4 regions of the Mesorhizobium sp. f-mel genome follow, and region 3 is predicted to be linked to each of the others. Evidence: predicted binding sites of a transcription regulator. Region 3 holds the regulator's gene; each other region holds the start of a gene.
The links. The regulator LexA, encoded in region 3, represses DNA repair genes until DNA is damaged. The targets are predictions, from matches to a motif close to TGTTCNNNNTGTGTTCNG.

Region 1 (7,510 bases), on a different contig from region 3:
AGCTGGCTCGCGAAGCGGCCGAAAAGGCCGAGCGCGAAGCTGCTGCCGAAGCAGCGCGTATTGCTGCGGAAGAAGCGGCGCAGGCGGAAGCGAAGATCCGGGAAGCCGAAGAGAACGAGCGCATCGCTCGTTTGCTTGCCGACGAGGCCGAGCGCAAGGCCAAGCGCGACGCGCGCTATGCGGCGCGCAAGCAGCGCACCGGCAGGACGCCTCCGGGCTTTTCTGCTCGCTAGCGCTCCTACAGCGCGATAGCACCAATCAATTTAGGGCCGCCTTGCAGCGGCCCTGAAGGCGTTTGTGCTGCGGCCTTGCAGCAAAACTAAATGCATGTCGCCCAAAAGTGCGCAGCGGTTTTGGGACGACGACATGCATAAAAACAAGAACTTAAAGCGCGCCGCATGAATCTCTTCAGACGCGACGCGCTTTAGGCCGCGAGTTTCAATCCCATGATGCCGCAGACGATGAGTGCGATGCAGGCCAGCCTGATCGCGGTTGCAGGCTCGCCGAGCAGCCAGATGCCAAGCAGCGCCGTGCCGACTGTGCCGATGCCGGTCCACACCGCATAGGCCGTGCCGACCGGCAGCGTCTTCAGCGCCAATCCGAGCAAAGCGAGACTGACGACCATCGAGACAACCGTCAGGACAGTCGGCAGCGGCCTCGAAAAGCCATCAGTGTATTTGAGGCCGATCGCCCAGCCGATCTCGAACAGACCAGCGAAGAAGAGAAGAATCCATGACATCGGAACGCTCCATTGGATTGCGGGTCGTCCCGGTCTTTTCGCAAAGCGCGAAGTCGTCTTCGCTGCATTGATATGGAAATTTAGGGTGCCCGATCAACAGCAGCGCCGGCGGCATTTCAGGACCAACCGGTGAATGTCGATTGGCACTGAAATGCCGCCGGTCATGACCTCGCGTCGAAACGCCCAGGCTTACCTGTCCTTGAGTTTGGTCGCTTTGACGGGCGGCGCTTTCAGGGTCGGGGCAGCGGCGGGTTTCTTCGCGTCCTTTTTCGGCTTGCGGGCTTCTTTGCCCGCCTTCATCGCACCTTTAGCCATGATTCGTTTCCTCCATTGTGGCAAGCGAAATGAACCAAGAGAAACGCCCGACCGCAAGAGGCATAATCTGGCGCCGGCGCCAGCCGGCTGACGTCAACCGTTCCTAATTCGCTCGTAAACCGCGCTGGTCCGTGCGATGATCTTTTTTGCACTGCAGCAACAGCCCGTGCCTTCGCCGGGTGATGATCCGGCAGGCCGGTCAGGACGACAATGCGAATCCATATCGGCTGCGAGATGAGCTTCGATTTTCCGCAGGAAACGCCGCTGATCGCGATGCTCAATGTCCACTATTCCCGCGCGTCGGATCTCGAACGGCCGGACTTCCTGACCTCGAACCCACCGGTGCCGATCGAGAGCTACCGGGACAGTTTCGGCAACTGGTGCAACCGTCTTGTCGCCCCGCCGGGTCGCTTCAGCTTCGGCACGGACGCGGTGATCCGCGATACCGGCACTTTCGAGATGGGCGATCTGATCGCCTGGCAGAACGAGGTGCGCGACCTGCCGTCCGACACGCTGCTGTTCCTGCTGCCCAGCCGCTATTGCGAGAGCGACGTGCTAGCGAACGAAGCGTGGCGGCTGTTCGGCCACACGCCGCTCGGCATTCCACGCGTGCAGGCGGTCTGCGACTTCGTCCACAACCACATCATCTTCAATTACGGCAATGCGCGGCCGACGCGCACGGCGGCCGAAGCCTATCGCGAGCAGAGCGGGGTCTGCCGCGACTTCGCCCATCTCGCCGTCGCCTTCTGCCGCGCCTTGAACATCCCGACGCGCTACTGCACCGGCTACATCAGCGACATCGGCCTGCCGAAACCGTGGTCGGACATGGACTTCGCCGCCTGGATGGAGGTCTATCTCGGCGGCCGCTGGCATGCCTTCGATCCGCGCAACAACGCGCCGCGCATCGGCCGCATCCTGATCGCCTCCGGCCGCGATGCAGCCGATGTGCCGCTGACCCATATTTTCGGGCCCGGCACGCTGGCCGGTTTCAAGGTCTGGACGAACGAGATCGTCGAGTAGGCCGTGTGGACAGTTACCGCAACCACAAGACAATAGCCGCGAGAGTGACAACGGCGCGGTAATTGCGGGCGGGTTTCTCGAAGCGGGTTGCGACCCGGCGGAACTGCTTGAGTTTGGAGAAGCAGCACTCAATCTGCTCTGTAAATCCACACGGCATGGAGATCACTTCGTTGAAGTCTCAAATGCGGTCAGACGTTCAAAAACCTAAGAAGCGGCGGGCTTGCTTCGGATGGTTAAGGCCAAGAGCGCCTCCGAAAGTCGTTTCTTCGCCCGCTCGACCCCGTTCTCGTCGATTGCCTCAACATCGAGGAACAAGTCGAGGCCAGTCGCGTGCTCGCTGATGACCTGAGGGCGCTGGGCCAGTTCACCCAGGAGGCCCTCGACTTCGTAGGGGACAACCTCCCGGCTGATCCCCTTCATGGCAATCGGTGCTAACGGACGCGCCCGGACAAGGTCGCGGACGAGCGCGTAAGTCTCATAGCTGAGGCAGATGCCGCCGGGCTCGGCAATCGACTGCAGACGGGCCGCCAAGTTCGCTTCGGCTCCGATGATCGTGTAGTCCATCCGATCATCGGAACCGAAGTTTCCAACATTGCAATAGCCCGTGTTGATGCCCATGCGAGCTTGGAAGGGCCGTTCAACTCCGCGGTCACGCCACACCCTGTTCAACTGCTCCAGCCGACGCTGCATGTCGACAGCCATGCGCAAGCAGGCTCTCGCGTCTTCCTCGATGCCTTGCGTCTCGGGGTCTCCGAAGAACACAAGAAGCGCGTCGCCGATGAACTTGTCGACGGTGGCGCCGTGTTTGAGCGCGATCGTCGACATCTCGGTGAAATACTCGTTGAGGAGAACCGTCAGGTCCTCGGGCTGGAGCCGTTCCACGATCGCGGTGAAATCCTTGACGTCGGAAAAAAAGATCGTGAGCTTCTTGCGCTCGGTCGCGATGGTGACGTCCTTCTGGCCGCTGAAGATGCTTTTGTAAATTTGAGGCGAGAGGTACTTGGCGATCTTCAATGAAATCGCGGCCAGGAAGTCGTTTGCCTCGGAAAGCTCTTTATTAATGCCCTGAACCAAGGCGGACTGACGACGCTGCAGGAGAATGAACGTCAGGCCCGCCGCCGCCGCGAAGCCGAAATATAGGAGCAGATATTTGAAAGCGAGGACGTTCGCAGCGATGGGCTGATTGACTGATATCTCCTGGATCCCTCGGACATCCCCAACCTTCCAGTCCGTCTTGGGGCTGTCCGGGTGTGAGTTATGGCAGGTCACACAGACTTGTCCCATTACAACCGGGGCCGCGGCTCGGACGTGCCGGTCAAACAGCGAACCCGAGACTTCGATGATCGGCTCCCTCGGGTTGGCGCGCAAAGCAAAGATTGCATTCCGCTCGAATGCATCGAGCTGATGGGGGTCGCGACCTTTGAAGGGTAGATCCGAGACGAACCGATATTTGACGGACCCGTCGTGAGCGCTGATGCGCTTGCCGAGTTCGATCGAGAGGGTTGCTGGAATAGGGATCGCGCCTGGCACGTCCCGGTAGTTATGCGTCGCGGTCACGGCGTCGTCTGCTTGCAGCACGCGTCCCACGACTTCGCTGCCGTAGAATCCGCGCATTTCGTCGATGATCCGGCTGATTTCGCTGGCTTGCGTGCGCAGCATCCGTTCCGATAGGTCTCGCAGGTCGAGCCAGGCTGCGACGGGCAGACCTATAAGGCCGATGACCACTGCCGCTACCAGGAGCGGTCCCATGGTGCGCTGCTGACGCGCAATCTGTTCACCCAGTCCAGCCATTGTGCAAGCGCCCGGCAGTCACTAGCATCTGAATTATAGCTCATTCCCGGCAAGGTACTAGCGTCAGTCTTGGCTCGATGAAAACACGTCAGCCCTGCAACGACCGACCGACCTTGAGCGGTTGTTGCTAAGCCCCACCCTCACAGCGGACTAGACGGGCAGTGAATCAGTGAAGGGGATGTCGCAAATCGGTTGGGGCCCGGAATGCGCTCCGGGATAACGGCTCAGGGTCAGAAGTTCACCTCCGGCAAGGCTGAGACTTCTGCGGCCGGAGAGCGCTTCGGAAAAGAAAGTGTCCCGCGAAGCGTATCCTGCGGCGCCCGGCCAACTGGACTGTTCTCACGCTTGGAGAAGGAACGCTCAAAGCCACTGTCCGACTCTCTAGGGCTTTGGCCCATCGCTTTGAACGACTGGACGGCTCGTGCGTTGTGCTGCGTGTGGAGCTTCGGCGCATGGATCGATAGGCTCACAGCGGATGGAAACGATGCGGTACACCATGGCGGCGCATGGCGGGTCCCGAAAGTGATCTACGCGGCGCTCGCCACATACTATGTGTCCAAACGGGCGCACCTCGCTCAAGCATTGCCGAACGGATTTTGGGAGGAATGAAAATGAAGATCGACGGCGGGTGCCATTGCGGCGCCATCACTTACGAGGCGGAAGTCGATCCGGAAAAGACCAGTATCTGCCACTGCACCGATTGCCAGCAACTGACGGGCACGGCCTTCCGCGTGACCGTGCCGGCGCCGGAGGACCACTATCGGATCACCAAGGGCACGCCGAAGATCTACATCAAGACCGCACCGAGCGGCGCCAGGCGCGCCCAGGCTTTTTGCGGCGAGTGCGGTTCGCATCTCTATGCCACGTCGGTCGGCGACGGGCCGAAAGTCTACGGCATCAGGGTCGGCACGGCGCGACAGCGCGAACAACTGATCCCGAGAAAACAGATCTGGCACCGCTCGGCGCTGCACTGGCTGCCGGAATTCGCAGGCACGACGATCGTGGAGGAGCAGTAGCCTCTCAGTCGTCGCCTTCGACCACCCTTAGCCTCAGCTGGCCGGTCTTGGAGTCGGCGACGCGTGCGCCTGCTTCGGCCCTCGCGCCGGTCCCATGTGTCGTCCCGGCCGATCCGGCGTCTTCCTCCGTCGGCTGCGCGCCGAACTCCAGCGCCTCGATCTTCTGGCCGCGCTTGGTCACCTTCGACGTCGAGACGAGGATGTCGTCGATATCCTTCGCCGACTGGCCGAAATGGCTCTGCAGCTTGCGCACCCGCTCGTCGAGGCGCGAGACATCCTCCATCAGCCGGATGACTTCGCCCTGGATCAGATGCGCCTGCTCGCGCATGCGGGCGTCCTTGAGGATCGCCTGGATGACCTGGATCGACAGCATCAGCAGCGACGGCGAGACGATGACTATTCGGGCGCGGTGCGCTCTGTGGACAATCCCCTCGAAATTCTCGTGGATCTCGGCGAACACCGATTCCGACGGAACGAACATGAAGGCGGTGTCCTGCGTCTCGCCCTGGATCAGGTATTTTTCGGAAATATCGCGGACATGCACCTCAATATCGCGCCGGAACGCTTGTGCGGCGACCTTCTGCAAATCGGCGCCTTCGGCGGCACGGATGGCATTCCAGGCTTCCAGCGGAAACTTGGCGTCGATGGCAAGTGCGGGCGCCCCATTCGGCATCTTCACCAGGCAGTCGGGCCGGCTTCCGTTCGACAGGGTCGCCTGGAATTCATAGGCGCCGTGCGGCAGGCCGTCGGCGACGATCGCCTCCATGCGCGACTGGCCGAAGGCGCCGCGCGTCTGCTTGTTGGAGAGGATCGCCTGAAGCTGAACGACCTGGCCGGCGAGCGACTGGATGTTGCCCTGCGCCGTATCGATGACCGCCAGCCGCTCCTGCAGCTTGGCGAGGCTCTCATGCGTCGATCTCGTCTGCTCGGTCATGGTCTGGCCGAGACGGCCGGTCATCGCGTCGAGGCGTTGGCCGATCGACTGTGTGAGTTCGGCCTGCCGCGCCCCGAACACTTCGGCGATGGCGCCCATGCGGCCCTGCATCTCGGCCTGGCTTTGCAAGATACCGGCCATCCGCGCCTCGGCGTCGCGGGCGTGGTCGGCGGCTTCGGCGGCAGCCACCGCACGCGCCTTGGCCGAGCGCCACAGCGCGACGACGAGCGCCACGAACAGCCCAAGGAACAGGATCGCGCCGAATGCCAATGCGTGGCCGAGCGTGATCGTGGTGGCGCCGAGCCGGGCGATCGGTTCGGACAGGATGGTGGTCAACTCGTTCATATGGACAGCATAGATGATTCGGCCTGACGGGACAGATCAAAACGTGAACAGCGCTGCAAATGCCCCGGTTGACGCTTTTCATTCGAGGTCTTAGGTGAGACGCCATGTCGATCAAGCCGCTTATCATCCTTCCCGATCCCGTCCTGCGCCAGGTTTCAAAGCCGGTCGAGCGTGTCGACGGCGCTTTGCGCAAACTGGCCGACGACATGCTGGAGACCATGTATGATGCGCCGGGCATCGGTCTGGCGGCGATCCAGGTCGGCGAACCGCTGCGCATGCTGGTGGTTGACCTCGCCAAGGAAGACGAGACGCCGGCGCCGCATGTCTTCATTAATCCCGAAATCCTCGAGAGCGCCGATCAGCGCTCGGTCTACGAGGAGGGTTGCCTGTCGATCCCGGATTACTATGCCGAGGTCGAGCGCCCCGCCGCCGTGCGGGTGAAATATCTCGATCGTGACGGCAAGCTGCAGGAGATCGAGGCCGAAGGGCTGATGGCGACCTGCCTGCAGCATGAGATCGACCATCTCAACGGCGTTCTGTTCATCGACCACATCTCGAAGCTGAAGCGCGACATGGTGGTGAAGAAGTTCAAGAAGCTCGCCAGGGACAAGGCAGGCAACAAGGCGCCGGGCAAGTTGGTGGGATAGGCTCAAAATGCCCCTGCGCGTCATCTTCATGGGTACCCCCGATTTTTCCGTTCCGACGCTGCGGGCGATCGCGGAAGCCGGGTATGAGATAGAAGCCGTCTATACCCAGCCACCGCGCGCCGCCGGTCGCCGCGGGCTGGAACTGACGCGGTCGCCGGTTCAGCGCGAGGCGGAGCAACTGGGCGTCGAGGTGCGGACGCCGGTGTCGCTGAAAAGCGAGGTCGAGCAGCAGGTGTTCCGCGCCTTGCGGGCCGATGTCGCCGTGGTCGTCGCCTATGGATTGCTGTTGCCCAAACCCATTCTCGAGGCGCCGCGGCTCGGCTGCCTCAATGGTCACGCGTCGCTGTTGCCGCGCTGGCGCGGCGCCGCCCCCATCCAGCGCGCCGTAATGGCCGGCGATTCCGAGACAGGCATGATGGTCATGCGGATGGAAGAAGGCCTGGACACCGGCCCGGTAGCCATGGTCGAAAAATGCGCCATCGGACCCGATATGACGGCCGGCGACCTGCACGATCGGTTGATGCTCATTGGCGCCGCGCTGATGGCGGAAGCGCTGGCACGGCTGGAACGGGATGCCCTGACATTTACCATTCAGGCGACGGCGGGGGTGACCTACGCCAAAAAAATCGATAAAGCGGAGACGCACATGGACTGGACGCGGCCTGCGGGCGAAGTCCACAATCATATTCGCGGCCTGTCGCCC
Region 2 (7,510 bases), on a different contig from region 3:
CATGCGAAGACCCCATGCATGAACCAGCGCGGCGGGACTTGAGAGGCGCCGTAGAGACCCTGGCGGTAGAGCCAATAACGGCGGCCGTCGCTATCCTCGATGCGGAAATAATCCCGGGTCGGCGCGTCTTCCGGCCCCGACGTCTCCCGCCACCATTCCGGGGCGATGCGTTCCGGCCCTTCGGCGCGCGCGACCCGGTACAGCGCGCGCCGCCAGCGGAAGTTCATCGGCGGTCCCTCAGGCATTTCGGTGGCCGGCACCTCGATCGGTTCGGGCGAACGGAACAGCCGGATCGGCCGTTCCGGCCGAAAGACAGGCGTGGATGAAGTGTCTTGTATCTTGTCCGGCTTCTTCGGCGGAGAGACCCTTTGCGGTGCCTCCGCATAGGGAAGCGTGGCGACGGCGCGCTCCGGCAGATGACTCTCGACGGCAACCGGTTTCAAAACCGCGCTTTCGCCGAGCCGGGCGCGGATGCGGTCGGCGAAAAGGGCGATGTCGGCGCCGTCATCGTGCGTTTCGCCGGCGAGATCCGCCTGCTGCATGTCGAAGGCCGCGGCCGACAGGACCGAGAGGCGCACGAGATCGAAGCCATAGCCGGCATCGATGTCCTGTTCGAGCGCGGCGAGCCTTTCGTGAAACAATTTCTGGATCAGCAACGGCTCGCGCAAGGGCCGCGACGTGCCGACGGCGATGCGGCTGACGGCGCCGTCAACGCGGAAAAGCAGCAGCGCCAGCCTTCTTGCGCCCTCGCCGCGGCGCTCGAGGTCCACCTTCAATGTCGTCGCCAGCATTTTCACCAGCCGCTCTAATTCGTCGGTCAGCATGATGGGTTCTGCGAGATGGCGTTCGACCGAAAGCGGCGCGACCGGCAGGCGCGGCGACACCGCCTCGTCGAGGCGGCCGAGCGCCTGGTCGAGGCGCAAAAGCAGCGATGTGCCGAAGCGGCGGGCGAGCGGCGCGCGCGGTGCTGCCATGACGGCGCCCGCCGTGCGCAGGCCGACGCTTTCCAGGCTGGCGCGGATATCAGGCTCGATGCGCAGCGCCGCCAGCGGCAAGGGTGCGAGTAGCGCTTCCTCCTCGCCACCGGGGACGATGCGGTCACTGGCAAACCGCGTTGCCGCCCAAGCAGCACCAGGTGTGGCGGCAAGGCCGGCGCGGACATCGAAACCCTGATGGAAAAAGCGCGACAGAATGTCGTCCAGCATCGCCCGTTCACCGCCGAAAAGGTGGGTGCAGCCGGTGACGTCGAGAAACAGGCCGTCGGCTGCGTCGATCGCCACCAGCGGAGTGTAGCGGTCGCACCAGTCGGCGAGGCTTTCGAGCAGGCGGCGGTCGGCCTCGGGATCGGCTTCCACTACGTCGATCGATGGGTGCATGGCGCGCGCGTCGGCTATGCCCATGCCGCGCTTCAGATGAAGCGCCTCAGCCCGCTCGTCGAGGGCGGCGATGCGCTGCGCGTTCGCTTGGCGATGGCTGATCACCAGGGGCAGGTGATCCGACGGCCGCGAACGCCAGGACCGCCCCAGACGCTGCCGCAGGATCCTTTCCGCGGCGAGGTGCGGAAACCACAGGGACAGGATTCGCTGCCCGTTCTTCCCCGGCCCTTCTTTCCTCGAAATTGCGTTCATCCGGGTTCCACTCCAGTGTGAATTGTCCCGGCAAGGCCGTGCGGCTCTTGCCGATGCTGACGGTGAAGGCGGGGCGGCCGATCGAGCCGGCGAGCGGCCCGGCGAGCGTCTGGCGTGGTGCCGACGGCGCAGCCGACAGGACGAGGCGGACGGATGCCGCCGTCGGTTCGGCCTCGCCGGCCTGGCGCAGCAGGAACACCGGCCGGCCGGCGCTCTGTGCCCGGGCGTGCAGCCGCCGCGTCGCGGTGAGGTCCAGCCGCTGCGGGCTGCCGCGGATTTCGAGGATGACGGCGGCGAGCGCCGTCATCCGGGCGGCTTCCTCGGCGACCCACAGCCCATCGAGGAGCCTTGGCGCCTCGGAAAACAGCAATTGCTCCGGCTCGATCCCGAAAAGGCCATGAAGCCCTCTGGCATAGGGGAAGCCGGCCTCGCGGAAGACCTCCGCGGTGCCGATCCACAGGACCGGCAGTCGCGGCGGCTCCTGTTTGAGGATCAGGCTGACGAGCGACAGGGCGAAACCGGCGACGACCCCGGCATCACGTGTCGCGGCGCCATGGATCTCGCTCAGCGCCGCCTTCGGCAGGCCGCCGCTGAGCGCAGTATCGAGACCCTCCGCGCCGGTGCGCAGAAACGCATCGGGCGGCGCCACGGCGAGGCCGCGGCGGACGATTGTTAGATCCCGGGGCGTGACATCCGCATCAACGGGAGCTGCGCCGGCCGGCGTCTCCAGGCGCTCGGGCAGCGTTCCCTCGATCTTCGCGATCTGTCGGCGCAGGGCAAAAACAGTCTCCCGCGCCACGGCGCTTGTCGCCATGACGGTCAGCTTCCACTCACAATTGTTCCTGTTATGTTCCTATTGATTCCAGAGGCCGCCCGAAGAGTCAAGCGGAGTCATGGGGAATTTATTCCTGCCCGCGTCGGGACGGCAAACCGGCCATTTGCCGAGTCCGGCTCGAAAGCCTATATGCCGGGATCAGAAGGACAAAGCATGGCCCGCATCTATAAGACCCGTACCTGGCACGACGAGCTTTCGCCGTCGATGGAGGAAATGGAGTTCCTGGCCTTAGAGGCTTACGCCCATCTGCCGGAGGAATTTCGCAAGCTGACCGGCGAGATTATCATCCAGATCGCCGAATTTCCGACCGACGAGATCATGGACGATCTGTCGCTGGAAACGCCTTTCGACCTGCTCGGCCTGTTTGAGGGGCGCGGCATCGCCGAGCGCTGGAATCCGCAGACCGGCGAGGGGCCGAACCGCGTCACGCTCTACCGCCGCGCCATCCTCGACTACTGGGCCGAGAACGAGGAGACGCTTGGCGATATCGTCACTCATGTGCTGATTCACGAGATCGGCCACCATTTCGGCCTGTCGGACGACGATATGGAACGGATCGAAGAGGCAGCGGAGTAGGCTGCCTCACGCTTCGTCATCCCAGGGTCTCCGCGACGGAGCTTCGCTCCTGCTTCACCCAGGGACGAGGGATGAGCGTTTCAGCGCCCTACCAATCGCTGAGCTTGGTGCTGGGCCCGTATTCCTGGCCCTCGACATCCTTCACCACGGCCTGGCCGCAGCGCATGCTCTTGGTCTGCTTGTCGTAGGAATAGGTCGGCGAGCCGAACAGGTGCCAGCCCTTGTTCAGCGCCGCTGTCACCTTGTGGCAGAAGCTGGAATCGTCCGGAGCGGACAGAAAGCGGTAGAGTTTCATTTTCATTCCTGTGGTGGGTTGCCAATCATGCCCCGATGGCGGCCGCCTTCGCCAGCAGTTTTTCGGCCTGCGCCAGATGCAGCCGCTCGACCATTTTTCCATTCAGTGCGATGGCGCCCTTGCCGGCATTTTCGGCAAGTGCGAAGGCAGCTTTCACCAAGCGCGCCTCGGCCACGGCTTCGGCAGATGGCGCGAAGGCCCGGTTCGCGGCATCGATCTGAGCCGGGTGGATCAGCGACTTGCCGTCAAATCCCATGGCGGCCGCTTCCGTGCATTCGCGCGCAAAGCCATCCAGATCGCGAAACTCATTGAAGACCCCATCGAGTAGGTCGAGGCCACCGGCGCGCGCGGCGAGCACCATCTGCATCAGCCACGGTGTGAGATAGCGCCGGTCGGGCGTGGCGCGAATGCCGGTGTCCTTGACCAGGTCGTTCGTTCCGGCAACGAAACAGACCAGCCGCGAGGCCGGATCGCGGCCAAGCTCGGCAATCGGCCCGATGTTGAGCAGAGCCTTGGGCGTTTCGATCATCGCCCATAGTTTCACCGCGTCGGGTGCGAAATTGTCGTCGAGCACGTCACCGGCCTCGAGGACGTCGCGCGGCGTGTCGACCTTGGGCAGCAGGATGGCGTCGGGCTCGCAGCGTAACGCCGACAGCAAATCGTCGGCGCCCCATTTGCTGGAGAGCGGGTTGATGCGCACGATCATCTCGCAGCGCCGGCCATTATGGTTGGCAACCGGGCGATTGGCGAAGATGCCGGCCAGTTTTTCGCGCGCAGAAACCTTATCGGCCGGGGCTACCGCATCTTCGAGATCGATGATGACGGCGTCGCAGGCCAGCGATGAGATCTTGGCCAGCGCCTTGTCGTTCGAGGCCGGGACGTAGAGCACTGAGCGGCGCGGGAGGTAGGTTTCGGTCGTCATGTCCGATCTATGCCGTCTGCGGCGGGTCGAGGCAAGCGGTCTTCGCCTGCACGAAAACTGCATAAAACTCCCGAAAATCTCCTCGGACCCGCCTCGCTGCCTGCATTTCGGCTGGCGAGAAGGGCGGCATGCAAGAGCGAGAAAAATCCCGTTGGTCCCTGCCTTACCGCCTCCACAATGACGGTTGGTGGCTCGTCGATCCGCCGCGGGCGCACCGTTCGGCGACCATCTTCCCCTTCATCCGCAAATCTCCGCCCCGGTATGCCGCCCGGATCAAAGCCGCTGAGAAAGTCCGATCATGACATCGTTACTTACGGCCGCTCCGAGCTTTTGCGCGCGATTCGGCGTTGCGGTCCTGCTTGCCGCGCTGGCCGATTTCTTCTTCTACGGGCAGCCGGTCGGCATCACGCTTTTCCTGTTCGGCACTACGCTTGCCGCCGCAGTCGCGGCCATCCATCCCTCGGCGCTCAGCGCCCGCGGCCTGTGGCTCGGACTCGCCGCCCTGCTTGTCGGGCTGCTGCCGCTCATTGAAAATGTCAGTGCGCTGTCCGTCGCGATCGGGCTGGCGGCGATGGTCGTCTTCGCGCTTTGGCTGGTCGGCCGGCTGCGGCGTGGGCTTGCCCGCATTGCTGGCCAGGTCGCGCTCTTCCTGCTCGCGGTACCATTCCGGTTCGTCCACGATTTCTTCCGCTGGCGCAAGGCGGCGCGGCGGCTTGGCCAGCGGCGTATCCGCCTTGCGGCGATCGGCGTCTGGATCATGCCGCTGACCTTGGGCGCAGTGTTTCTCGCGCTGTTCGGCGCCGCCAATCCGGTTATCGAATACTGGCTGTCGCTGATCGATCTCCACGCACTGCTCGACCTCATCCAGCTGCCACGGCTGGCGTTCTGGCTGGTCGTGCTTGCCGGCGTCTGGGTCTTTCTGCGCCCGCGCCTGCCGCTCTTTTTCCGCCGCATTGCACATCTCGCATTGCCTATCCCCCTCGGGGTGTCGACAAAACCCGCCAAGGCGATCGAGGACATCGTCTTCGGCAAGGCCGCCATCCTTCGCGCGCTGGTCGTCTTCAACATCCTGTTCGCGGTGCAGACCGCACTCGACGCCACCTATCTGTGGGGCGGCATCGCCCTTCCCGACGGGCTGACCTACGCCGCCTATGCGCATCGCGGCGCCTATCCATTGATCGTCACGGCGCTGCTTGCCGCCGGCTTCGTCCTGGCGGCGCTGCGGCCGGGAAGTGCTACCTCCAGCGATCCGCTCATCCGCCGGCTGGTCTATGTCTGGGTGGCGCAGAACATCGTGCTGGTCATCTCGTCGATCCTGCGGCTCGATCTCTATATCGGCATCTATGCGCTGACCTACTGGCGCGTCGCCGCCTTCGTCTGGATGGGGCTGGTGGCGACGGGCCTTGCTCTGATCATCGCCCGCATCGCACTCGAAAAATCCAATGAATGGCTGCTTTCCGCCAATCTTCTGACGCTTTCGGTGACGCTCTATGCCTGCTCCTTCATCAACTTCGCGGCGCTGATTGCCAACTACAATGTCGAGCACTCATTCGAAATGACCGGCCGCGGCACCAAGCTCGATTTCTGGTATTTGCGTTCGCTCGGTCCCAGCGCCTGGCCGGCGCTTGATCGCTTCCTCGAGCAACAGGCCGAGACGAATGCGGCCAGCATTCCCTCTTACCGCCAACTCGCCCGTCTGCTTGGGCAGGACCAGGCCCGCTACCGCGCGGGCCAGGAAAACTGGCGCGCCTGGAGCTTCCGCGACTGGCGGCTACTTCGTACTCTCGACACATATATCCCGTTCGTGGTTCCTCAGGGCTCCGAACCCTTCGCGCCGGGCCGCTGATCCATGCCGCATGTTATCCTTGTCGCCGACGATGATCCGCATATCCGCGAAATCATCTGCTTTGCGCTCGAAAAGGCGGGGATGAAGACGGTTGCGGTATCGGACGGCGCCGCCGCATTGCAGGCGATCGGGCGCCGCGCGCCCGATCTTGTCGTGCTCGACATCGGCATGCCGGAGATGGATGGGCTGGAGGTCTGCCGGCGGCTGCGGCATACATCGGATGTGCCGGTGCTGTTCCTGTCCGCGCGTGATGAAGAAATCGACCGCATCCTCGGGCTCGAAATGGGTGGCGACGACTATGTCACCAAGCCGTTCAGCCCGCGTGAACTGGTCGCACGCGTCAATGTCATCCTGCGGCGCGCCCGCCCGACAAAGGCGGAACAGACCGACGACCGGCAATTCTCGCATGGCAGACTGGCTTTGCTGCCGGCTAGCCACGCGGCCAGCTTCGACGGCAGGCCGCTGGTGCTGACCTCGATCGAATTCGCCATCCTGAAAGGCTTTCTGGCGCGGCCAGCACATGTGCTCGGCCGCGACATGGTTATGGCCAATGCCTATGCCGCCAACATCCATGTCGCCGACCGCACCGTCGACAGCCATATCCGCAACATCCGCGCCAAGCTGGCGGCGGCCGGCTGCACGGATGCGATCGAGACCGTGCATGGCGTCGGCTTCCGGCTCGGCCGGTGCGGCGCGTGACCGCGCATAAATGGCGGCCGCGCCTCGCCACGATCGTTGTTGCCATCCTGATCATGGTGATGGCGCTGCCGCTGGTCGGCCTGTTCTTCTTCCGGCTCTACGAGAATCAGCTGATCCGCCAGACCGAGGCCGAGCTGATCGCGCAAGGTGCGGCCCTTGGCGCCATCTATGCGCAAGAGGTCCGCGACGCCGGCGTCGCCATCGAAAAGCTCGGCGCGGCCGTGCCTGCGGACAGTGCCACCGATCCGGACTCTCCCTACCGGCCGATCGAGCCGCGCCTCGATCTTGCCTCCGACTACGTTCTGCCGGCCCGGCCGCCCGCCATCACCGCGACCGCCACGGATCCAGCCGTCGCGGCGATCGGCGCGCGGCTGTCGGGCATTCTTGCCGAGACGCAGAAAACCACGCTTGCCGGCTTTCGGCTGCTCGACCCCAAAGGCGTCGTCATCGCCGGACGCGAGGAGATCGGCCTGTCGCTCGGCGCCGTCGAGGAGGTTCGCCAGGCGCTGGCCGGGCGCTATGCCAGCGCGCTCCGGCAGAGGATCTCCGACGAGCCGCCACCATCGCTCTATTCGGTCAGCCGCGGTACGAGAGTCCGCGTCTTCGTCGCGATGCCGGTCGCGGTCGACGGCAAGGTCGCCGGCGTGGTCTATCTGTCGCGAACGCCGAACAACATCGTCAAGCACCTCTATGGCGAGCGCGGCAAGGT
Region 3 (7,510 bases):
GATGGTGCCGGCAGACCGCCTGCTGGTCAGCGAGAGCGGTATTTTCTCGCACGAAGACTGCCGCAGGCTGGAACGGAGCGACATCGGTACATTCCTCGTCGGCGAGAGCCTGATGCGGCAACAGAATGTGGCCACTGCAACGCGCCTGCTTTTGACGGGCAAGGCGCCGGCTCATGCATCGGCCCGAAAATCGGAATCGATATTCGGAGAGCACGATGCATAGATTCAAAGTGCTAGAGCGTACTTTGCGCGTCCAAACGGACGCACGTCGCTCTAAGGCTGACTGACTTGACGGCCGCCCTCACCCATCTTGGCGCGAAAGGCGAAGCCAATATGGTCGATGTCGGCGACAAGGCGGAGACGACGCGCACGGCAATCGCCGAAGGTCTTGTCGCGATGCGGCCCGAAACGCTGAAGATGATTCTCGACGGCGATGCCAAGAAGGGCGACGTGCTGGGCACGGCGCGCATCGCCGGCATCATGGCGGCCAAGAGGACCCATGAGCTGATCCCGCTCTGCCATCCGCTGCTGTTGACCAAGGTATCCGTTGACATCGAACCGGACGCGACGCTGCCAGGCCTGAAGGTCACGGCGCTGGCCCGCGTCACAGGTAAGACCGGCGTCGAGATGGAAGCGCTGACCGCCGTCTCGGTCGCCTGCCTGACCATCTATGACATGGCCAAGGCGGTCGACCGCGCCATGGTGATCTCGGGCATCAGGCTGGTGGAAAAGACCGGCGGCAAATCCGGCGACTACAAGGCGGACGCCAAGGGGGCAGGCCAATAATGGCACTGCTTCCGGTCGCCGAGGCGCTCGAGCGCCTGCTTGAGGATGCTGCGCCCTTGCAGGCTGAATGCGTCGCCCTGATGGACGCCGCCGACCGCGTGCTGGCGGAGCCGCTTCTGGCGCTCCGCACCCAGCCGCCATTCAACGCGTCCGCCATGGACGGCTATGCCGTGCGGGCCGAGGACGTCGCGTCCGTGCCCGCAAGACTTTCGGTGATCGGCATGGCGCCGGCCGGACGCGGCTTTGCCGGAACAGTCGGCCCGGCGCAGGCCGTGCGCATCTTCACCGGCGCGCCGCTTCCTGCAGGCGCCGACACCATCGTCATCCAGGAGAATGCCAGGGATCTCGGCGGCGGCAGCGTCGAAGTGACCGCGTCCACGGTTGAAGGCCGCAACATCCGCCGCTTCGGGCTCGATTTCTCCAAGGGCGACGTCCTGCTGGAGAAAGGCCGCCCGCTTGATTCGGCGGCATTGTCGCTGGCGGCGTCGGCCAACCACCCGCAGGTCAGCGTGGTGAAACGGCCGCTGATCGCCATCATCGCCACCGGCGACGAATTGCTGCCGCCGGGCAGCGACCTTGGCCCCGACCAGATCATCTCGTCCATTGCCTATGGCGTCGCCGCCGCGGCCCGCTCGGTCGGCGCCAGCGCGCTCGATCTCGGCATCGCCCCCGACCGCAAGGAGGCGATCGCCACGCTGGTAAAACAAGCGGTCGACGCAGGCGCCGACGTCATTGTCACGCTGGGCGGCGCCTCGGTCGGCGACCATGACCTGGTCCATGACGTGCTGACCGGTGAAGGCATGACGCTCGATTTCTGGAAAATCGCCATGCGGCCCGGCAAGCCGTTGATGTTCGGGCGGCTGGGCGACATCCGCTGCATCGGCCTGCCTGGCAATCCGGTGGCGAGCCTGGTCTGCACGCAGCTCTTTCTGAAGCCGCTGCTTGCGCGGCTCGGCGGCCGCGCCTTCCGGCAGGACATGCGTCAGGCGCGGCTCGGCGCCGCCATGCCGGCCAACGATCTCAGGCAGGACTATGTACGCGCGGTGGTGAAGGAAGAAGCCGGCACGCCACTGGCGACCCCGTTCGGCGTCCAGGATTCCTCGATGCTCAAAATGCTGGCCGACGCCAACGGGCTGATCGTGCGCGAGCCATTCGCTCCCCCAGCCGCGACGGGCGCCGCGTGCAGCGTGCTGATGCTACGCTGAACAAAACGTCAACACATTCATTAAACTTTAAACGGTTGCGGAACACAACTGGAACAGATAGTGTTTGTTCTGGGTTTGTTTTTCTGATTCTGTTGGGGGTCGCGATGCTGACACGCAAACAACATGAACTGCTGATGTTCATCCACGAGCGGCTGAAGGAAAGCGGCATTCCGCCCTCGTTCGACGAGATGAAGGAAGCGCTCGACCTCGCCTCGAAGTCGGGGATCCATCGGCTGATCACGGCGCTGGAGGAGCGCGGTTTCATTCGCCGCCTGCCCAACCGGGCCCGCGCGCTGGAGGTGCTGCGCCTGCCCGATTCGATCGCGCCCGGCCTCAATTCGGCTCGCAAATTCTCGCCAAGCGTCATTCAGGGCAGCCTTGGGCAGGGCAGCCTCGGACGACAGATCAAACCGGCGCCTTCGCGCCTGCCCGCGGCCGGCAATGACGACGACGTCGTTGCCACCATCTCCATACCGGTGATGGGCCGCATCGCTGCGGGTGTGCCGATCGAGGCCATCCAGCACCAGACGCATTCGATCTCGGTACCACCGGACATGATCACCGGCGGCACGCACTACGCGCTGGAGGTCAAGGGTGATTCGATGATCGAGGCCGGCATTTTCGATGGCGACACGGTCATCATCCGCAACGCCGACACCGCCCAGCCTGGCGAGATCATCGTCGCCTTGGTCGACGAGGAGGAAGCGACGCTGAAGCGGTTCCGCCGCAAGGGCGCCTCGATCGCACTGGAAGCCGCCAATCCGGCCTATGAGACGCGCATCTTCGGGCCGGACCGGGTCAAGGTGCAAGGCAAGCTCGTCGGACTGATCCGGCGTTACTGAGCGGCAGGCTTCTTGGGTTTCTCGGCCCTGCGGTATGGCGGCAAGCCCCTCGCCTCGCGCGAAAATCTCCGCTGCTCGTGCCAAGGCCTATATGGCTGTCTGACGGCAAAACGGATTTCTGCGCGCGTCGTCGCTGATAGCGGATCGAAGAAGACGGCGGCACTGCCCATGCGAGCGAGCTGCCGTTTGGTGACGACGAGAACCAGCGGATTGCGGCAGGGATTATAATAGGCTGTGGCATCGTCGATGACGATCAAATCCGCAAAGGCACAGGCTGGCCGTGCGGTTTTGCGGTCGTCGGCGAGTGCGATGATCGCGCCGGACGGGTGCCGGGCGAGGCACAGGCCGGCAGTGCAGTAGAAGGGCGCTCCAGGCGGCAGGTCGGCCGGGTCGGCGATGTCGAACCGCACGTCTCCTTTTTCGAATGTCTCCGGCTCGACAATGGTCGCTGAAACCAGCGCATGTTTCCAGTTGTCGGTGGTGAATTCGTTCGAACGCACCCGGTTGACGGCAAGTTCGCCGCCGCCGATCGGCAGCGCCACCAGATGCGCATCTTCCGAAATCAGCACATCGGGGGCGCGCGTGTCGGAAATCGTCAGCAGGCCGGCGAGCGCAAAGGGAAGTGCCGCAAGCCGCAACCATGTCGTCGCCATCGTAGCGATGACCAGGGCGACCGTCACCAGCAGAACCGACTGCAACGAGATCAGCCCGACTGCATCGACCGGCGACCGCTCGGAAATCCATCCCGATATTGCGATCATGGCCGTCAGTCCCTTGCCCATCATGTAGAGGAAAGGTCCGTCGAAGCCGAAAGGCATTGCCAGAGCGCTGAGGACGGCCAGAAACATGACGACCGTGACGATTGGCATGACCGCCAGATTGGCGAACAGGCTAAGCGGCGATACGCGCTGGAAGTGCCAGATGGCGAAGAGCGCGGTGGCGCTGCCGGCAATGATGGAGGTCATTGCGATGGTACCAGTCCCAGCGGCGAGTTTTCGCGTGACGAAGGCGACCGGCGACCGTCGCTGTGGCGGCGCCGTGGCCCTGTCGGCACGATAGTCGGACCAGCCGGCATAGGCGCCCACGAGAGCAGCAGTCGCGGCGAAGGACATCTGGAAGCTTGGGCCGACCACCTCGTGCGGCGACACGACGATGACGGCGATGGCAGAAATCGTCAGATTGCGCATGGTAAGTGCCGCTCGGTCGAACAGCACGGCGACAAGCATTACCGCCAGCATGATGAAGCTGCGTTCAGCCGCGACCACGATACCGGAAAAAATGAGATAGGCAGCGATGGAAAGGAATGCGGCAGCAGCCGCATATTTCTTGACCGGCCGGCGTGACGAAAAATCGGGAAACAGCGCAAAGGCGCCGCGCAGCAATCCCATGATCGTGCCGGCGACAAGCGCCATGTGCAGGCCGGAAATCGAGATGATGTGGTAGATGCCGGTGCGCCGCATCGATTCGTTTATCTCTTCGGGAATGCCGGCACGCACGCCGATGATCAGTGCGGCGGCAATCTCCCCCTCGGCGCCACCAATGCTGTCCCTGATATGGTCGGCAATGTTTTCGCGCGCCTTTTCGATCGAGGAAGAAAGGCGCGCGGCGAACGGCACATCCTCGGAAACGACGATCTTCGGATTGCCGAGGAAAAAGCCACTGGCACCGATACCGGCGAAATAGCTGTCAAAGGAGAAGTCATAACTGTCCGGCCTAACCGGGCCAGTCGGAGGCAAAAGCCGCACATAACCGGTTGCCACCGAGCCTGCAGTCATCTCAGCGGGAATTTTGCGTGCCGAAACCCTGACACGTCCCGGTGCATAACGCAGTGTCGGCCGGGCGGTCGACATCACGTCGATGGTCAGCCTGATCCGGCCGTTCGCCATCTGATCGAGCCTAACGACACGGCCGGTGAGCTGGGTCTGGATTTCCGAACCGAGCATCTGCGTTCCCGCGCGCCAGGTTTCAACCTTGGCGGCGAGAACACCGAGTGCGCACAGCAACGCTGCCATGAAGCACAGATGCGTCTTGCGCCATGAGCGGGTGACAGCCGCACACAATGCCGTGAGGACCACGACGGCAATGGGCTGCGGAAAGTCCGGTTCGACAGTAAGCGAAAAATAGATGATCACCCCGCACGCCAGAAAAACCGGCACCAGCAGGAAGGCGACGCCGCGGTCGAGTTCCAGGCCGGCTGCCGAGGCCACGCTGTTGCGGATACCGGATGATGAAAGATGGCTGAGCTGTCGGCGGAAACGAATGACGGGCCCCGGTTGTGGAGCCGGTATTGGCGCGGAGCGGTCCGGCGAAAGAGGCTGGGTGGCCGGGTGCGATGCAGGCAGCAAAGCGGGTAGCGGCTCGGCGTGAGGAACGTCGGCAAACAGCGATCGTTCGCTGACGCTTGTGATCGCGCCCTCGCTCTCGTCCACGCCCCGGCCTGGTCCAGCCATCGGGTCTGCCCCTTGCGCCCTTGACCTCCTATGCTACATGAACGCGCGACGCGCGAAAGTCCGCGCAACCACATCCGTTTCTTGCGCTTGCCTGAGAGTTCCATGTCCGACAAGGTCGTCACCCGTTTTGCCCCCTCGCCCACCGGCTTCCTGCATATTGGCGGGGCGCGCACGGCGCTGTTCAACTGGCTGTATGCGAAACACACTGGCGGCAAGATGCTGCTGCGCATCGAGGACACCGATCGCGAGCGTTCGACCGATGCGGCAACCGCTGCCATTCTCGATGGGCTCGCCTGGCTCGGCCTCACCTGGGACGGCGAGCCGGTATCGCAGCTCGAGCGCGCGCCGCGCCACCGCGCGGTCGCCGAGGAGCTGGTGCGGCTCGGCAAAGCCTATTACTGCTATGCGACGCCGGCCGAGTTGGAGGCGATGCGCGAGAGCGCGCGTGCCAAGGGGCTGCCTCCTCGGTATGACGGCCGCTGGCGCGACCGCGACCCGTCGGAGGCGCCGGCCGGAGCAAAGGGCGCGATCCGCATCAAGGCGCCGGCCGGCGGCGAGACGGTGGTGCATGACCGCGTGCAGGGCGAAGTCCGCTTCCCCAACAAGGATCTCGACGATTTCATCATCCTGCGCTCGGACGGCAATCCGACCTATATGCATGCCGTCGTCGTCGACGACCATGACATGGGCATCACCCACATCATCCGCGGCGACGACCATCTGACCAATGCCGCCCGCCAGATGGTGATCTATCGAGCCATGGACTGGGACGTGCCGTCGATGTCGCATATCCCGCTGATCCATGGCGCCGACGGTGCCAAGCTGTCGAAGCGGCACGGTGCCCTAGGCGTCGAAGCCTATCGTGCCATGGGCTACCTGCCTGAGGCACTGCTCAACTACCTGGCGCGGCTTGGCTGGAGCCACGGCGACGACGAGGTCATGTCGATCGCCGACATGATTGCCTGGTTCGACATCGGCGACGTCAACAAGGGGGCCGCCCGCTTCGACTTCGCCAAGCTGGAGGCGCTGAACGGCGTGCATATGCGCCGCATGAACGACGCCGAATTGCTCGATATCTTCATCGCCACTTTGCCCTATCTGGAAGGCGGCCCGGCGATCGCAGCGCGCCTCGACGACACGCGCAAGGCGCAGTTGCTCGCCGCCCTGCCCGGCTTAAAGGAGCGGGCCAAGACACTGGTCGAGCTGGCCGACGGTGCCGCCTTCCTGTTTGCCGAGCGGCCGCTGCGGATCGACGAGAAGGCGGCGGCGCTGCTCGGCGGTGATGCGCGCGAGATCTTGCGGGGTGCTCATGCGGCGCTGAAGGCGATTTCAGGCGACTGGACGGCCGAAGCAGCGGAGGCTGCGATCCGGGAATATGCGGTGGCCGGCGGCCATAAGCTCGGCGCTGTGGCCCAACCCTTGCGCGCCGCGCTCACCGGCAAAAGCACCTCGCCGGGCGTGTTCGATGTGCTTGCCGTGCTTGGCCGCGAGGAAAGCCTGGCGCGCGTCGCGGATCAAATCGATTAGCAAAACTGGCCCAAGAAGATTGGCATTGAAAGGTGGGTTTCGCAGTGCAACATTAGGCCTTGGCCCAATTTGGCACGCAAATCCAATTGCGGGCGCAAACGCGCGAACTCCGGTGCTTTCGAAGTGTTGCGTTGCAGATATTTCGCCTTTGCCGGCATGAGAAAACCTAAAGGAGTTTGCAATGTCCGAAGCTGCGACAAAAATGGAATTTGGCGGCAAAACCCACGCGTCGACTGCGAAACTTGAATTCGGCGGCAAAACTCACGAGCTCAAGGTGCGAAGCGGCTCGGTCGGACCAGACGTCATCGATATCGGCTCGCTTTACAGCACCACCGGGGCGTTCACTTATGATCCCGGCTTCACTTCGACGGCAAGCTGCGAGTCGGAAATCACCTTCATCGATGGCGATGCCGGCGTCCTTTTGCATCGCGGCTATCCGATCGACCAGTTGGCCGAGCATGGCGACTTCCTCGAAGTCTGCTACCTCTTGCTCTACGGCGAATTGCCGACCAAGGCGCAGAAGGACGATTTCGACTACCGGGTGACGCGCCACACCATGGTGCACGAGCAGATGTCGCGCTTCTTCACCGGCTTTCGCCGCGACGCGCACCCGATGGCGGTGATGTGCGGCGTGGTCGGCGCGCTGTCAGCCTTCTATCACGATTCCACCGACATCTCGGACCCCTACCAGCGCATGGTC
Region 4 (7,510 bases), on a different contig from region 3:
GCGCGCGATACCGGCGTTTCCGGAATGGAATTCCAGACGGGCCACGCGACGAAAGCCAGTTATGCGTCAGTCATCGCCGAGCAGCCGGTCGGTCTCCCGGCGTTCCTTCTTGGTGGGGCGGCCGCTGCCGGCATCGCGCAGTGCGGGAATCGCATCGGGAACGGCCTCGCCTTTTGGCACCGGCGGTGGCGACATATCCTCATAGAGCAAGCGCGCTTCCTCTGCGGGGCCGCGCCGGCTTCCCGTGCCGAGCACCTTCCAGACGAAGATGCGCCGCTCGAGAGTGATGGTCAGGACGTCGCCGGCGCGGACCAGATCGGAGGCCTGCGCTGCTTTGTCGCGATTGATGCGGACGCGTCCGGCCACCACCAGCTTCGCTGCAAGCGAGCGCGATTTCACCGCACGCGAAAAGAACAGCCATTTGTCGATGCGCTGGCGGGCATCAGCGACCATCGGAGCGAGCGAACCTACTTCTTCAGCTGGTCGCGCAACGCGGCGAGCTTGGCGAAGGGGGAATCCGGGTCGAAGCGCACGGGACGCTCCTCGCGCGGCTTCGGCTGGAACGCGGGCTTTCCACCGGGCGCGCCACCCTTGCCCTCCGGCCTGCCGCCCTTCCAGTCGGGCCGGCTTTCGCGACGATCGGAACGCTCGCCCTGCGGCTTGCCGTCGCGCCGCTCTCCCGTCTCGCCCTGGGGCTTGGGCTTGAACTTGCTGCGGTCGAAGCGCGGTTTGCCGGCGCCGTCGCGGCGTCCTTCATGGGCGGGCCGGCTGCCTGGAGCGCCGACCGGTTGTCCGCCGGTGGCATCTGCCGGTGCGTCGCCACGGCCATCGCGCGCGGCTTGCCCGTTGCGCGGGCGATTGTCCCTATCACGGGGCCGGTTGTCATGGTGGCGGTGGCGCGGGCGCTGGTCGAAGCGGCCCTGCCGCCACAACAGAATGGGCTTTGGTTCTTCGGCTTCTTTCTCGGCCTGGGGAGCAGCCTCGCCGGTGGCGGCTTCCGCCGTCGCGGCAGGTTCGGCCGACACTGCTTCCGTTGCAGGCGAGGCTTCGGAGGCCGGCTCCGCCGATGCGACTTCAACCTCGGCGGTTTCGAGTTCTGCCTCTGGCTGAGCCGCTGATACCGGAGGCGCTTCGGCTGCGGCTTCGGCTGCAGGCAGCTCCTCTTCCGTGACCTCAGCCGGAGTTTCCCGCTGAGCTTTCGCGACAGGCTCCGCTTCACCTTCGGTGGAGGGTTCCGCAGGGGCTTCGGCCGTGGCTTCGGCCGTGGCTTTTGCCACTGCATCCGGCTCAGAACTCCCGGCCGGCGCCTCGGCGGCTGCGTCCGCAATCGCGGCTTCGGCTGCCTTGGCCTGCTCGGCTTGTTCTTCCGCCGCCTGCTTGGCCGCGGCGGCTTCGCGCGCGGCATTGTCCTGTGCCTCGAGCCGCGCCCTCACCTCGACCGCCGGCTTCGGCTCTGCCCGGTAGCCGAGGCCTTTCAAAATCTCTTCCATGTCGTCGGCCGTGGCGCCGAGGATCGACATCATCGGCGGCGTCACCATGAAGGACTGACCATCATAGGCGCCGTCGGGGCGCTGGCCGAGGCCCGGCTTCCAATTGGTTGCGGGCCGGATCAGGTCGGCCAGCCGTTCAAGGATGTCGACGCGCACCGCGCGACGGCCGAGATTGCGGTAGCCGGCCAGCTTGTAGAAGGTCTTGTCGAACGTGGGATCGATGACCACCGAGGTGCGGCCGGAGGCCAGCGCGTGAACCACGTCGCCAAAGCCGGGCTTGTCCTTGCCGTCGCTCCTCAGCGCCCACAACAGCGTCACCAGTCCAGCCGGGGCGGGCTTGATCAGCGCGGGCACGAAGACGTGGTAGGCGCCGAAGCGCACGCCGAGTCGGCGAAGGGCGGCGCGGCCTTCCTGGTCGAGCGACTTCATCTCCTCGGCGATGTCACGGCGGTTGATGAGGCCGAAATGCTCGACGAGCTGGAAGGCGATGCCACGGCCGATGCCGGTGATCTGCTCGGCGTTCTTGAGGTCGACCAGCGGCTTCAGCAGGGACTCGATCTGGAAATTGACGAAGCGCTCGGCGCGGGCCGCGACCTTATCGCGGGCGGGTCCGGTGAGTTGCTCGTCGGCCAGCAGCACAAGGCGCGGCTTCAGCGGCTCGTCGCCTGCTACCAGCGTGCCGATCGGCGCGCCGATCCAGCGCAACGTGCCGTCGGAGCCGAGCGCGATGTCGCCGTTGGCCGAGGCGCCGAAGCGTTCGGCCCGCGCCTCGAATTCGGCTGCAAGCGCCTTCTGGGCTGCTGCACGCACCGCCTTGGCGTCCTCGCCGCCGGCGCTTTGGTCGGCGGTGAAGCGGAACCCCTGCAACTCGCCGACATGATGGCCTTCGACGAGGACGGTTCCGGTTGGGCTGATTTCGGCTTCAGGCATGGTATTTTCTCTAAGGCGCCGCATGAGGACGGAAGTCCTGCGGTCTACGAAGCGTTTCGTCAACCGCTCATGCAGCGCATCCGACAATCTGTCTTCGATTTCGCGCGTCTTTTCCTGCCAGTGTGCCTGATCGGCCAGCCAGCCGGGCCGGTTGGAAACGAAAGTCCAGGTACGGATCTGGGCGATCCGGTGCGACAGCGTGTCGATGTCGCCCTCGGTGGTGTCGGCACGGCGCACCTGCTCGGCCATGTAGTTCTCGTCGACATGGCCATGCCTGGCAAGGTCCATATAGATCGAGGCGATCAGGTCGGCATGCTGGGCTGGCGCGATCTTCCTGTAGTCGGGAAGGGCACAGGCCTCCCACAACAGCGCCACGCGCCTGGCGTCGGTGGCAAGCGCCCGAATGTCCTCGTCGCGGGACAGGTGCTCGAGCGCCTGCGCATCCACCGCCGGCAGCGCGCGCGTCAGGCCTTCAACCGGGGCGTTGGTCTCGATCGAGCGCTTCAGCGCGTCGAGGTTGGCGAAATCGAAACGCGCGGTGCGCCATTGCAGCACCTTCACCGGGTCGAAATCATGCGCTTCGATCTTCTTGACCAGTTCCTCATCCAGTGGATCGACCTGGCCGGTGACGCCGAAGGTTCCGTCGCGCATGTGCCGGCCGGCGCGGCCGGCGATCTGGCCGAGCTCGGCCGCCGTCAGATTGCGGTACTGGTAGCCGTCGAATTTGCGGTTCTGGGCGAAGGCGACATGATCGAGATCGAGGTTGAGGCCCATGCCGATCGCATCGGTGGCGATCAGATAATCGACATCACCCGATTGGAACAGCGCCACCTGCGCGTTGCGGGTGCGGGGCGATAGCGCACCGAGCACGACGGCCGCACCGCCCTGCTGGCGGCGGATCAGTTCGGCGATCGCATAAACCTCGTCGGCGGAAAAGGCGACGATCGCCGTACGTCGCGGCAAGCGGGTGAGCTTCTTCGAGCCGGCATAGGCGAGATGCGACAGCCGTGGCCGCGTCACCACCGACACGCCCTTCAGCAGACGCTGGAGGATGCCGTGCATGGTGGCCGCACCCAGCAGCAGTGTCTCCTGGCGGCCGCGCAGATGCAGGATGCGGTCGGTGAAGATGTGGCCGCGCTCGAGATCGCCGGCCAGCTGAACCTCGTCGATGGCAACGAACGCGGCGTCGGTCTCGCGCGGCATGGCTTCCACCGTACAGACCGAATATCTGGCGCCGTCGGGCTGGATCTTCTCCTCGCCGGTGATGAGCGCCACCTTGTGAGCGCCGACCTTCTCGCAGACGCGTGTATAAACCTCGCGGGCGAGGAGCCGGAGCGGCAGGCCGATAATGCCGCTTTCATGCGCCACCATGCGCTCGATGGCGAGATGGGTCTTACCGGTGTTGGTCGGCCCGAGCACGGCGGTCACGTCGCGGCCCGACAGGATCAGCGGTTCAGTGTGTTTCGGCTGGATGTTCATCGACCTGGAAATAAGGCTCTCTGCCTCGCGTTGTCGGGAGCGCGCCCCGTGCTGGCGCGTGTGACAAGCACATAGGGATTTCGGGCGCGAAGCGAAAGCGGAATGTTCCGACGGCAGCTCGAAGGCTCCCCTCAGCTTCGATAATCTGTTCCGATTAGACAGTAGGGCGTTCCGATTTAACAGTTGGAACGAGTCTGGAACGAATCGGCTACGAATCGCTGACTCGCGCGGATTCAGGGTTTGTTCACGGCTACATCTGGATTTTTCGCCGGCGAGTCTCACCACATGCTGAATCGCCGAAATGGCCCGTTTCATGCAGGGCTGACTCGCCGTTAACCTTTGCCGATGAACGATCGACAGCAGGTCGGCGGTGTCACCAACATTTTGAAATTATTAATCTTTCCTAACGCGCCTTAACCATTTGGGGATGTTTTCAGCCTTTTGTAGTTAACCTTCCGCTCAAAGCCGGAACGAAACGGCGACGAATCAGCGCTGGCGGGAGTTTCCCGGTTTGTTCACCCCAATATGTAGTGTCGTGAACAGGTTTTCCACCGGGTATCCACAGGCGGGGAACAGGTTTTGCACAGGCTGTGCGGCCGCCGTTAACTTTTGCGTGCCGCTTCGGCACAAGGTCGGCGCCGCGTCCATCGTCGGCGCAGTCGCTGCACGAGGACCAGTGTGCCAGCAATGCAGAACGGATTGGTTCAAGACCCGTCCTCTCCCACGGCATAGCGCTGCAAAGTAGGGCCGACTTTCTGGATAATTTCGTCGTGGGACAGGGCGACGACTGGCGGAAGCCGCAGCAGGTACCGGCACATCGCCAGACCCAGCAGCTGGCTCGAAACGAGCCCGGCCCGTCGACCCGCATCGGCGGGGTCAGAGACCGCCGCAACCACCGGCCTCACCTGGTTGCCAAATACGTCGCGCAATTTTTCCGCGGCGAATTCGTTCGACGTCGCCGAACGCAGCAGAATTGCCATGCCAGGACCGCTGGCCGGGCCTTCCCAGATTTCGAGAAAACGCCTGACCAGCGTTTCACCGATGGCGTTTCGATCGATCACCCGCAGCGCCGGCAATTGCAGGTCGACGACCGCCGCCCTGGCAAACAGTTCGTCCTTGCTGCGGAAATAGCGGATCACCATGGCCGGATCGATCGAGGCATGCGCCGCGACGTCGCGGATGGAGGCGCCGTCATAGCCGTGCTCGGCGAACAGGAGCCTCGCGGCCTCGAGAATTTGGGCGCGCGTGCGGTCCGACTTGCTGGGTTTCTTCGGCTGATTCTCGGTCATGAAATTCATATGCCAACGGCCGTTGACAAATGCAATGGGTTCGGCTAGAAAGTCAACGATCGTTGACAAATGGAGAGAGAAATGTTGCCCGAAACTACGGAAGTCCTGATAATCGGTGCCGGGCCGACCGGCATGGCGCTGTCCATCGTGCTGCACCAGGCCGGTGTCGATCATGTTTTGATCGACAGGCTGGCGCAGGGGCTTCAGACGTCGCGGGCTGGCGTCATCCACGCGCAGACGCTGGAAACGCTGCAGCCGCTCGGCGTCACGCAGCGGCTGAGCGAACTTGCCCTGAAGCTGCAGAATTTCGCCATCCGCGACCGCAATCGGGCGCTGCTCAAGCTCGATTTCAGCAAGCTTCCGTCAAGGCATCCCTATCTGATGATGCTGCCTCAGAACCTGACCGAGCAGGTGTTCGCCGAACGGATCGCAACCCTGGGCGGCGTGATTCATCGCACGGTCGAGGCCAAGGCGGTCGTTCAGGACGCTGACGGCGCACGCGTGACGGTGATCGAGAACGGCCGCGAGAAACTGATATCGGCACGCTACGTCGTTGGTGCCGACGGCATGCACAGCCTGGTGCGCAGGTCGACCGGCATCGAGTTCGACGGCGCGGCCTATGACGCTTCGTTCGTACTCGCCGATGTTCGTCTCGACTGGCCGGTTGGGCCGACCGAAGTGTCGCTGTTCTTTGCACCGGCCGGGCTGGTGGTGGTGGCGCCGCTCCCGGACGGATCGTACCGGGTCGTCGCAACAATGGATGACGCACCGGAAAAGCCCGAGATCGCTGACATCCAGGCGCTGCTCGACAGCCGTGGACCGACCAAAAAAAGAGCCCGGGTGCTCGATCTGTCGTGGAGCTCGCGTTTTCGCGTCCATCACCGCCTGGTCCGCTCGTACCGCAAGGACCGGTTGTTTCTCATGGGTGATGCCGCGCACGTGCACAGCCCGGCGGGAGGGCAGGGCATGAACACCGGCATCATCGACGCGGTCGTGCTTGGCCAGTTGCTTGGCGACGTGGTGAACGGCGTGCGCCCGGAAGCGGAGCTCGACCTTTACGAAACGCTGCGGCGCCCGGCGGCCGAAGAGGTGCTTGAACTAGCGGGCACGATGACCGACATGGCGCTTACCCGCAGTCCGGTGAAGCGGTTCGTCCGCAATCTCGTGCTTTCGGTGCTGAACCTCAATTCATTCCTGAGACGTCGCATCGCCTTGAAACTGTCAGGCCTCAGCCGGGCGCCGCTTGCCCGCCTGCCGGCACCTTCGCGCGAGCCGATCCCCCAGACCAAGCCTGCAGCCGAACCAGGGCTGAAGCTTGTTGCCTGACAGCCGCGATTGTGTGGCTCCCAGCCCTCGGTCTTGGCCGTGTTGGCGTCGGCCCGGTACATCAGCTACCAGCGAGGGCCGACGCCTCAGGTGATATACTGGCCGCCATTGGCGGTTAGGGTCGAGCCGGTGATGAAGCCGGCATCGTCGGAAGCGAGGAAGACGACGCAGCGTGCGATCTCTTCCGGCTCGCCGAGGCGGCCGACCGGGATCTGCGGGATAACGCGCTCGTTGAGCACCTTCTCGTCCATCGCCCTGACCATCTCGGTGGCGATATAGCCGGGACAGATGACATTGACGGTGATGCCGGCTCGCGCCCCTTCCTGGGCGAGCGCTTTGGTGAAGCCGATATCGCCGGCCTTCGAGGCCGAATAATTGACCTGGCCGGTCTGGCCCTTCTGGCCATTGATCGAGGAGATGGTGATGACGCGGCCGAACTTGCGGTCGCGCATGCCGCCCCACAGCGGGTGCGTCATGTTGAAGACGCCGGAAAGATTGGTGTCGACGACCTCTTTCCACTGCTCGCGCGTCATCTTGTGGAACATGGCGTCGCGGGTGATGCCGGCATTGTTGACCAGCACGGAAACCGGACCGAGATCGGCCTCGACCTGCTTGATGCCGGCAGCGCAAGCATCGTAGTCGGCGACGGACCATTTGTAGACCGGGATGCCGGTCTCTGCCTTGAATTTCTGCGCCGCTTCGTCATTGCCGGCGTAGTTCGCGGCAACCTTGTAGCCGGCGGTTTTCAGGCCGATCGAAATCGCGGCGCCAATACCGCGCGACCCACCGGTGACGAGTGCTATCTTTGTCATGATGTCCTCCCTTTTTTCTTTCATGAGCGGTGGGCGACGAACGGGGAACGCTCTAACGGCGATTGAGCCCCGTTCCGCCCGACTATTTCACGGCTTGCTCACCCTGTCTTCACGACGCTTCGCATATGACTTCACAGCGCTTCCACGCACATGGCAACGCCCATGCCGCCGCCGATGCACAGCG

Region 1: a site for LexA is predicted at 6,193-6,210, ahead of ACWUKX_RS15860 (DNA recombination protein RmuC). Genes of this name have one in related genera too.
Region 2: a site for LexA is predicted at 2,466-2,483, ahead of ACWUKX_RS13635 (ImuA family protein). Genes of this name have one in related genera too.
Region 4: a site for LexA is predicted at 4,084-4,101, ahead of ACWUKX_RS10695 (helicase-related protein). Genes of this name have one in related genera too.

What each region holds. Positions count from the first base shown of each region.
Region 1 is NZ_JBSPTO010000011.1:52,020-59,529, reverse strand. Features, by position in the region: gene ACWUKX_RS15895 (DUF6481 family protein) at 1-233, shown strand, start outside; gene sugE (quaternary ammonium compound efflux SMR transporter SugE) at 425-739, opposite strand; gene ACWUKX_RS15885 (hypothetical protein) at 929-1,054, opposite strand; gene ACWUKX_RS15880 (transglutaminase-like domain-containing protein) at 1,265-2,074, shown strand; partial or broken gene ACWUKX_RS15875 (IS5/IS1182 family transposase) at 2,088-2,207, opposite strand; gene ACWUKX_RS15870 (adenylate/guanylate cyclase domain-containing protein) at 2,279-3,865, opposite strand; gene ACWUKX_RS15865 (GFA family protein) at 4,477-4,881, shown strand; gene ACWUKX_RS15860 (DNA recombination protein RmuC) at 4,886-6,160, opposite strand; gene def (peptide deformylase) at 6,265-6,807, shown strand; gene fmt (methionyl-tRNA formyltransferase) at 6,821-7,510, shown strand, end outside.
Region 2 is NZ_JBSPTO010000008.1:188,368-195,877, reverse strand. Features, by position in the region: gene ACWUKX_RS13640 (DUF6504 family protein) at 1-1,481, opposite strand, end outside; gene ACWUKX_RS13645 (error-prone DNA polymerase) at 1-3, opposite strand, end outside; gene ACWUKX_RS13635 (ImuA family protein) at 1,423-2,442, opposite strand; gene ACWUKX_RS13630 (metallopeptidase family protein) at 2,617-3,039, shown strand; gene ACWUKX_RS13625 (DUF1737 domain-containing protein) at 3,128-3,334, opposite strand; gene ACWUKX_RS13620 (HpcH/HpaI aldolase/citrate lyase family protein) at 3,360-4,256, opposite strand; gene ACWUKX_RS13615 (DUF4153 domain-containing protein) at 4,555-6,102, shown strand; gene ACWUKX_RS13610 (response regulator) at 6,106-6,801, shown strand; gene ACWUKX_RS13605 (ATP-binding protein) at 6,861-7,510, shown strand, end outside.
Region 3 is NZ_JBSPTO010000022.1:70,189-77,698, reverse strand. Features, by position in the region: gene trpC (indole-3-glycerol phosphate synthase TrpC) at 1-223, shown strand, start outside; gene moaC (cyclic pyranopterin monophosphate synthase MoaC) at 289-786, shown strand; gene ACWUKX_RS23050 (molybdopterin molybdotransferase MoeA) at 786-1,991, shown strand; gene lexA (transcriptional repressor LexA) at 2,096-2,833, shown strand; gene ACWUKX_RS23040 (ComEC/Rec2 family competence protein) at 2,827-5,283, opposite strand; gene gltX (glutamate--tRNA ligase) at 5,386-6,810, shown strand; gene gltA (citrate synthase) at 6,992-7,510, shown strand, end outside.
Region 4 is NZ_JBSPTO010000006.1:46,238-53,747, reverse strand. Features, by position in the region: gene ACWUKX_RS10700 (RNA-binding S4 domain-containing protein) at 67-453, opposite strand; gene ACWUKX_RS10695 (helicase-related protein) at 468-3,899, opposite strand; gene ACWUKX_RS10690 (TetR/AcrR family transcriptional regulator) at 4,604-5,362, opposite strand; gene ACWUKX_RS10685 (FAD-dependent oxidoreductase) at 5,321-6,514, shown strand; gene phbB (acetoacetyl-CoA reductase) at 6,601-7,326, opposite strand; gene ACWUKX_RS10675 (acetyl-CoA C-acetyltransferase) at 7,458-7,510, opposite strand, start outside.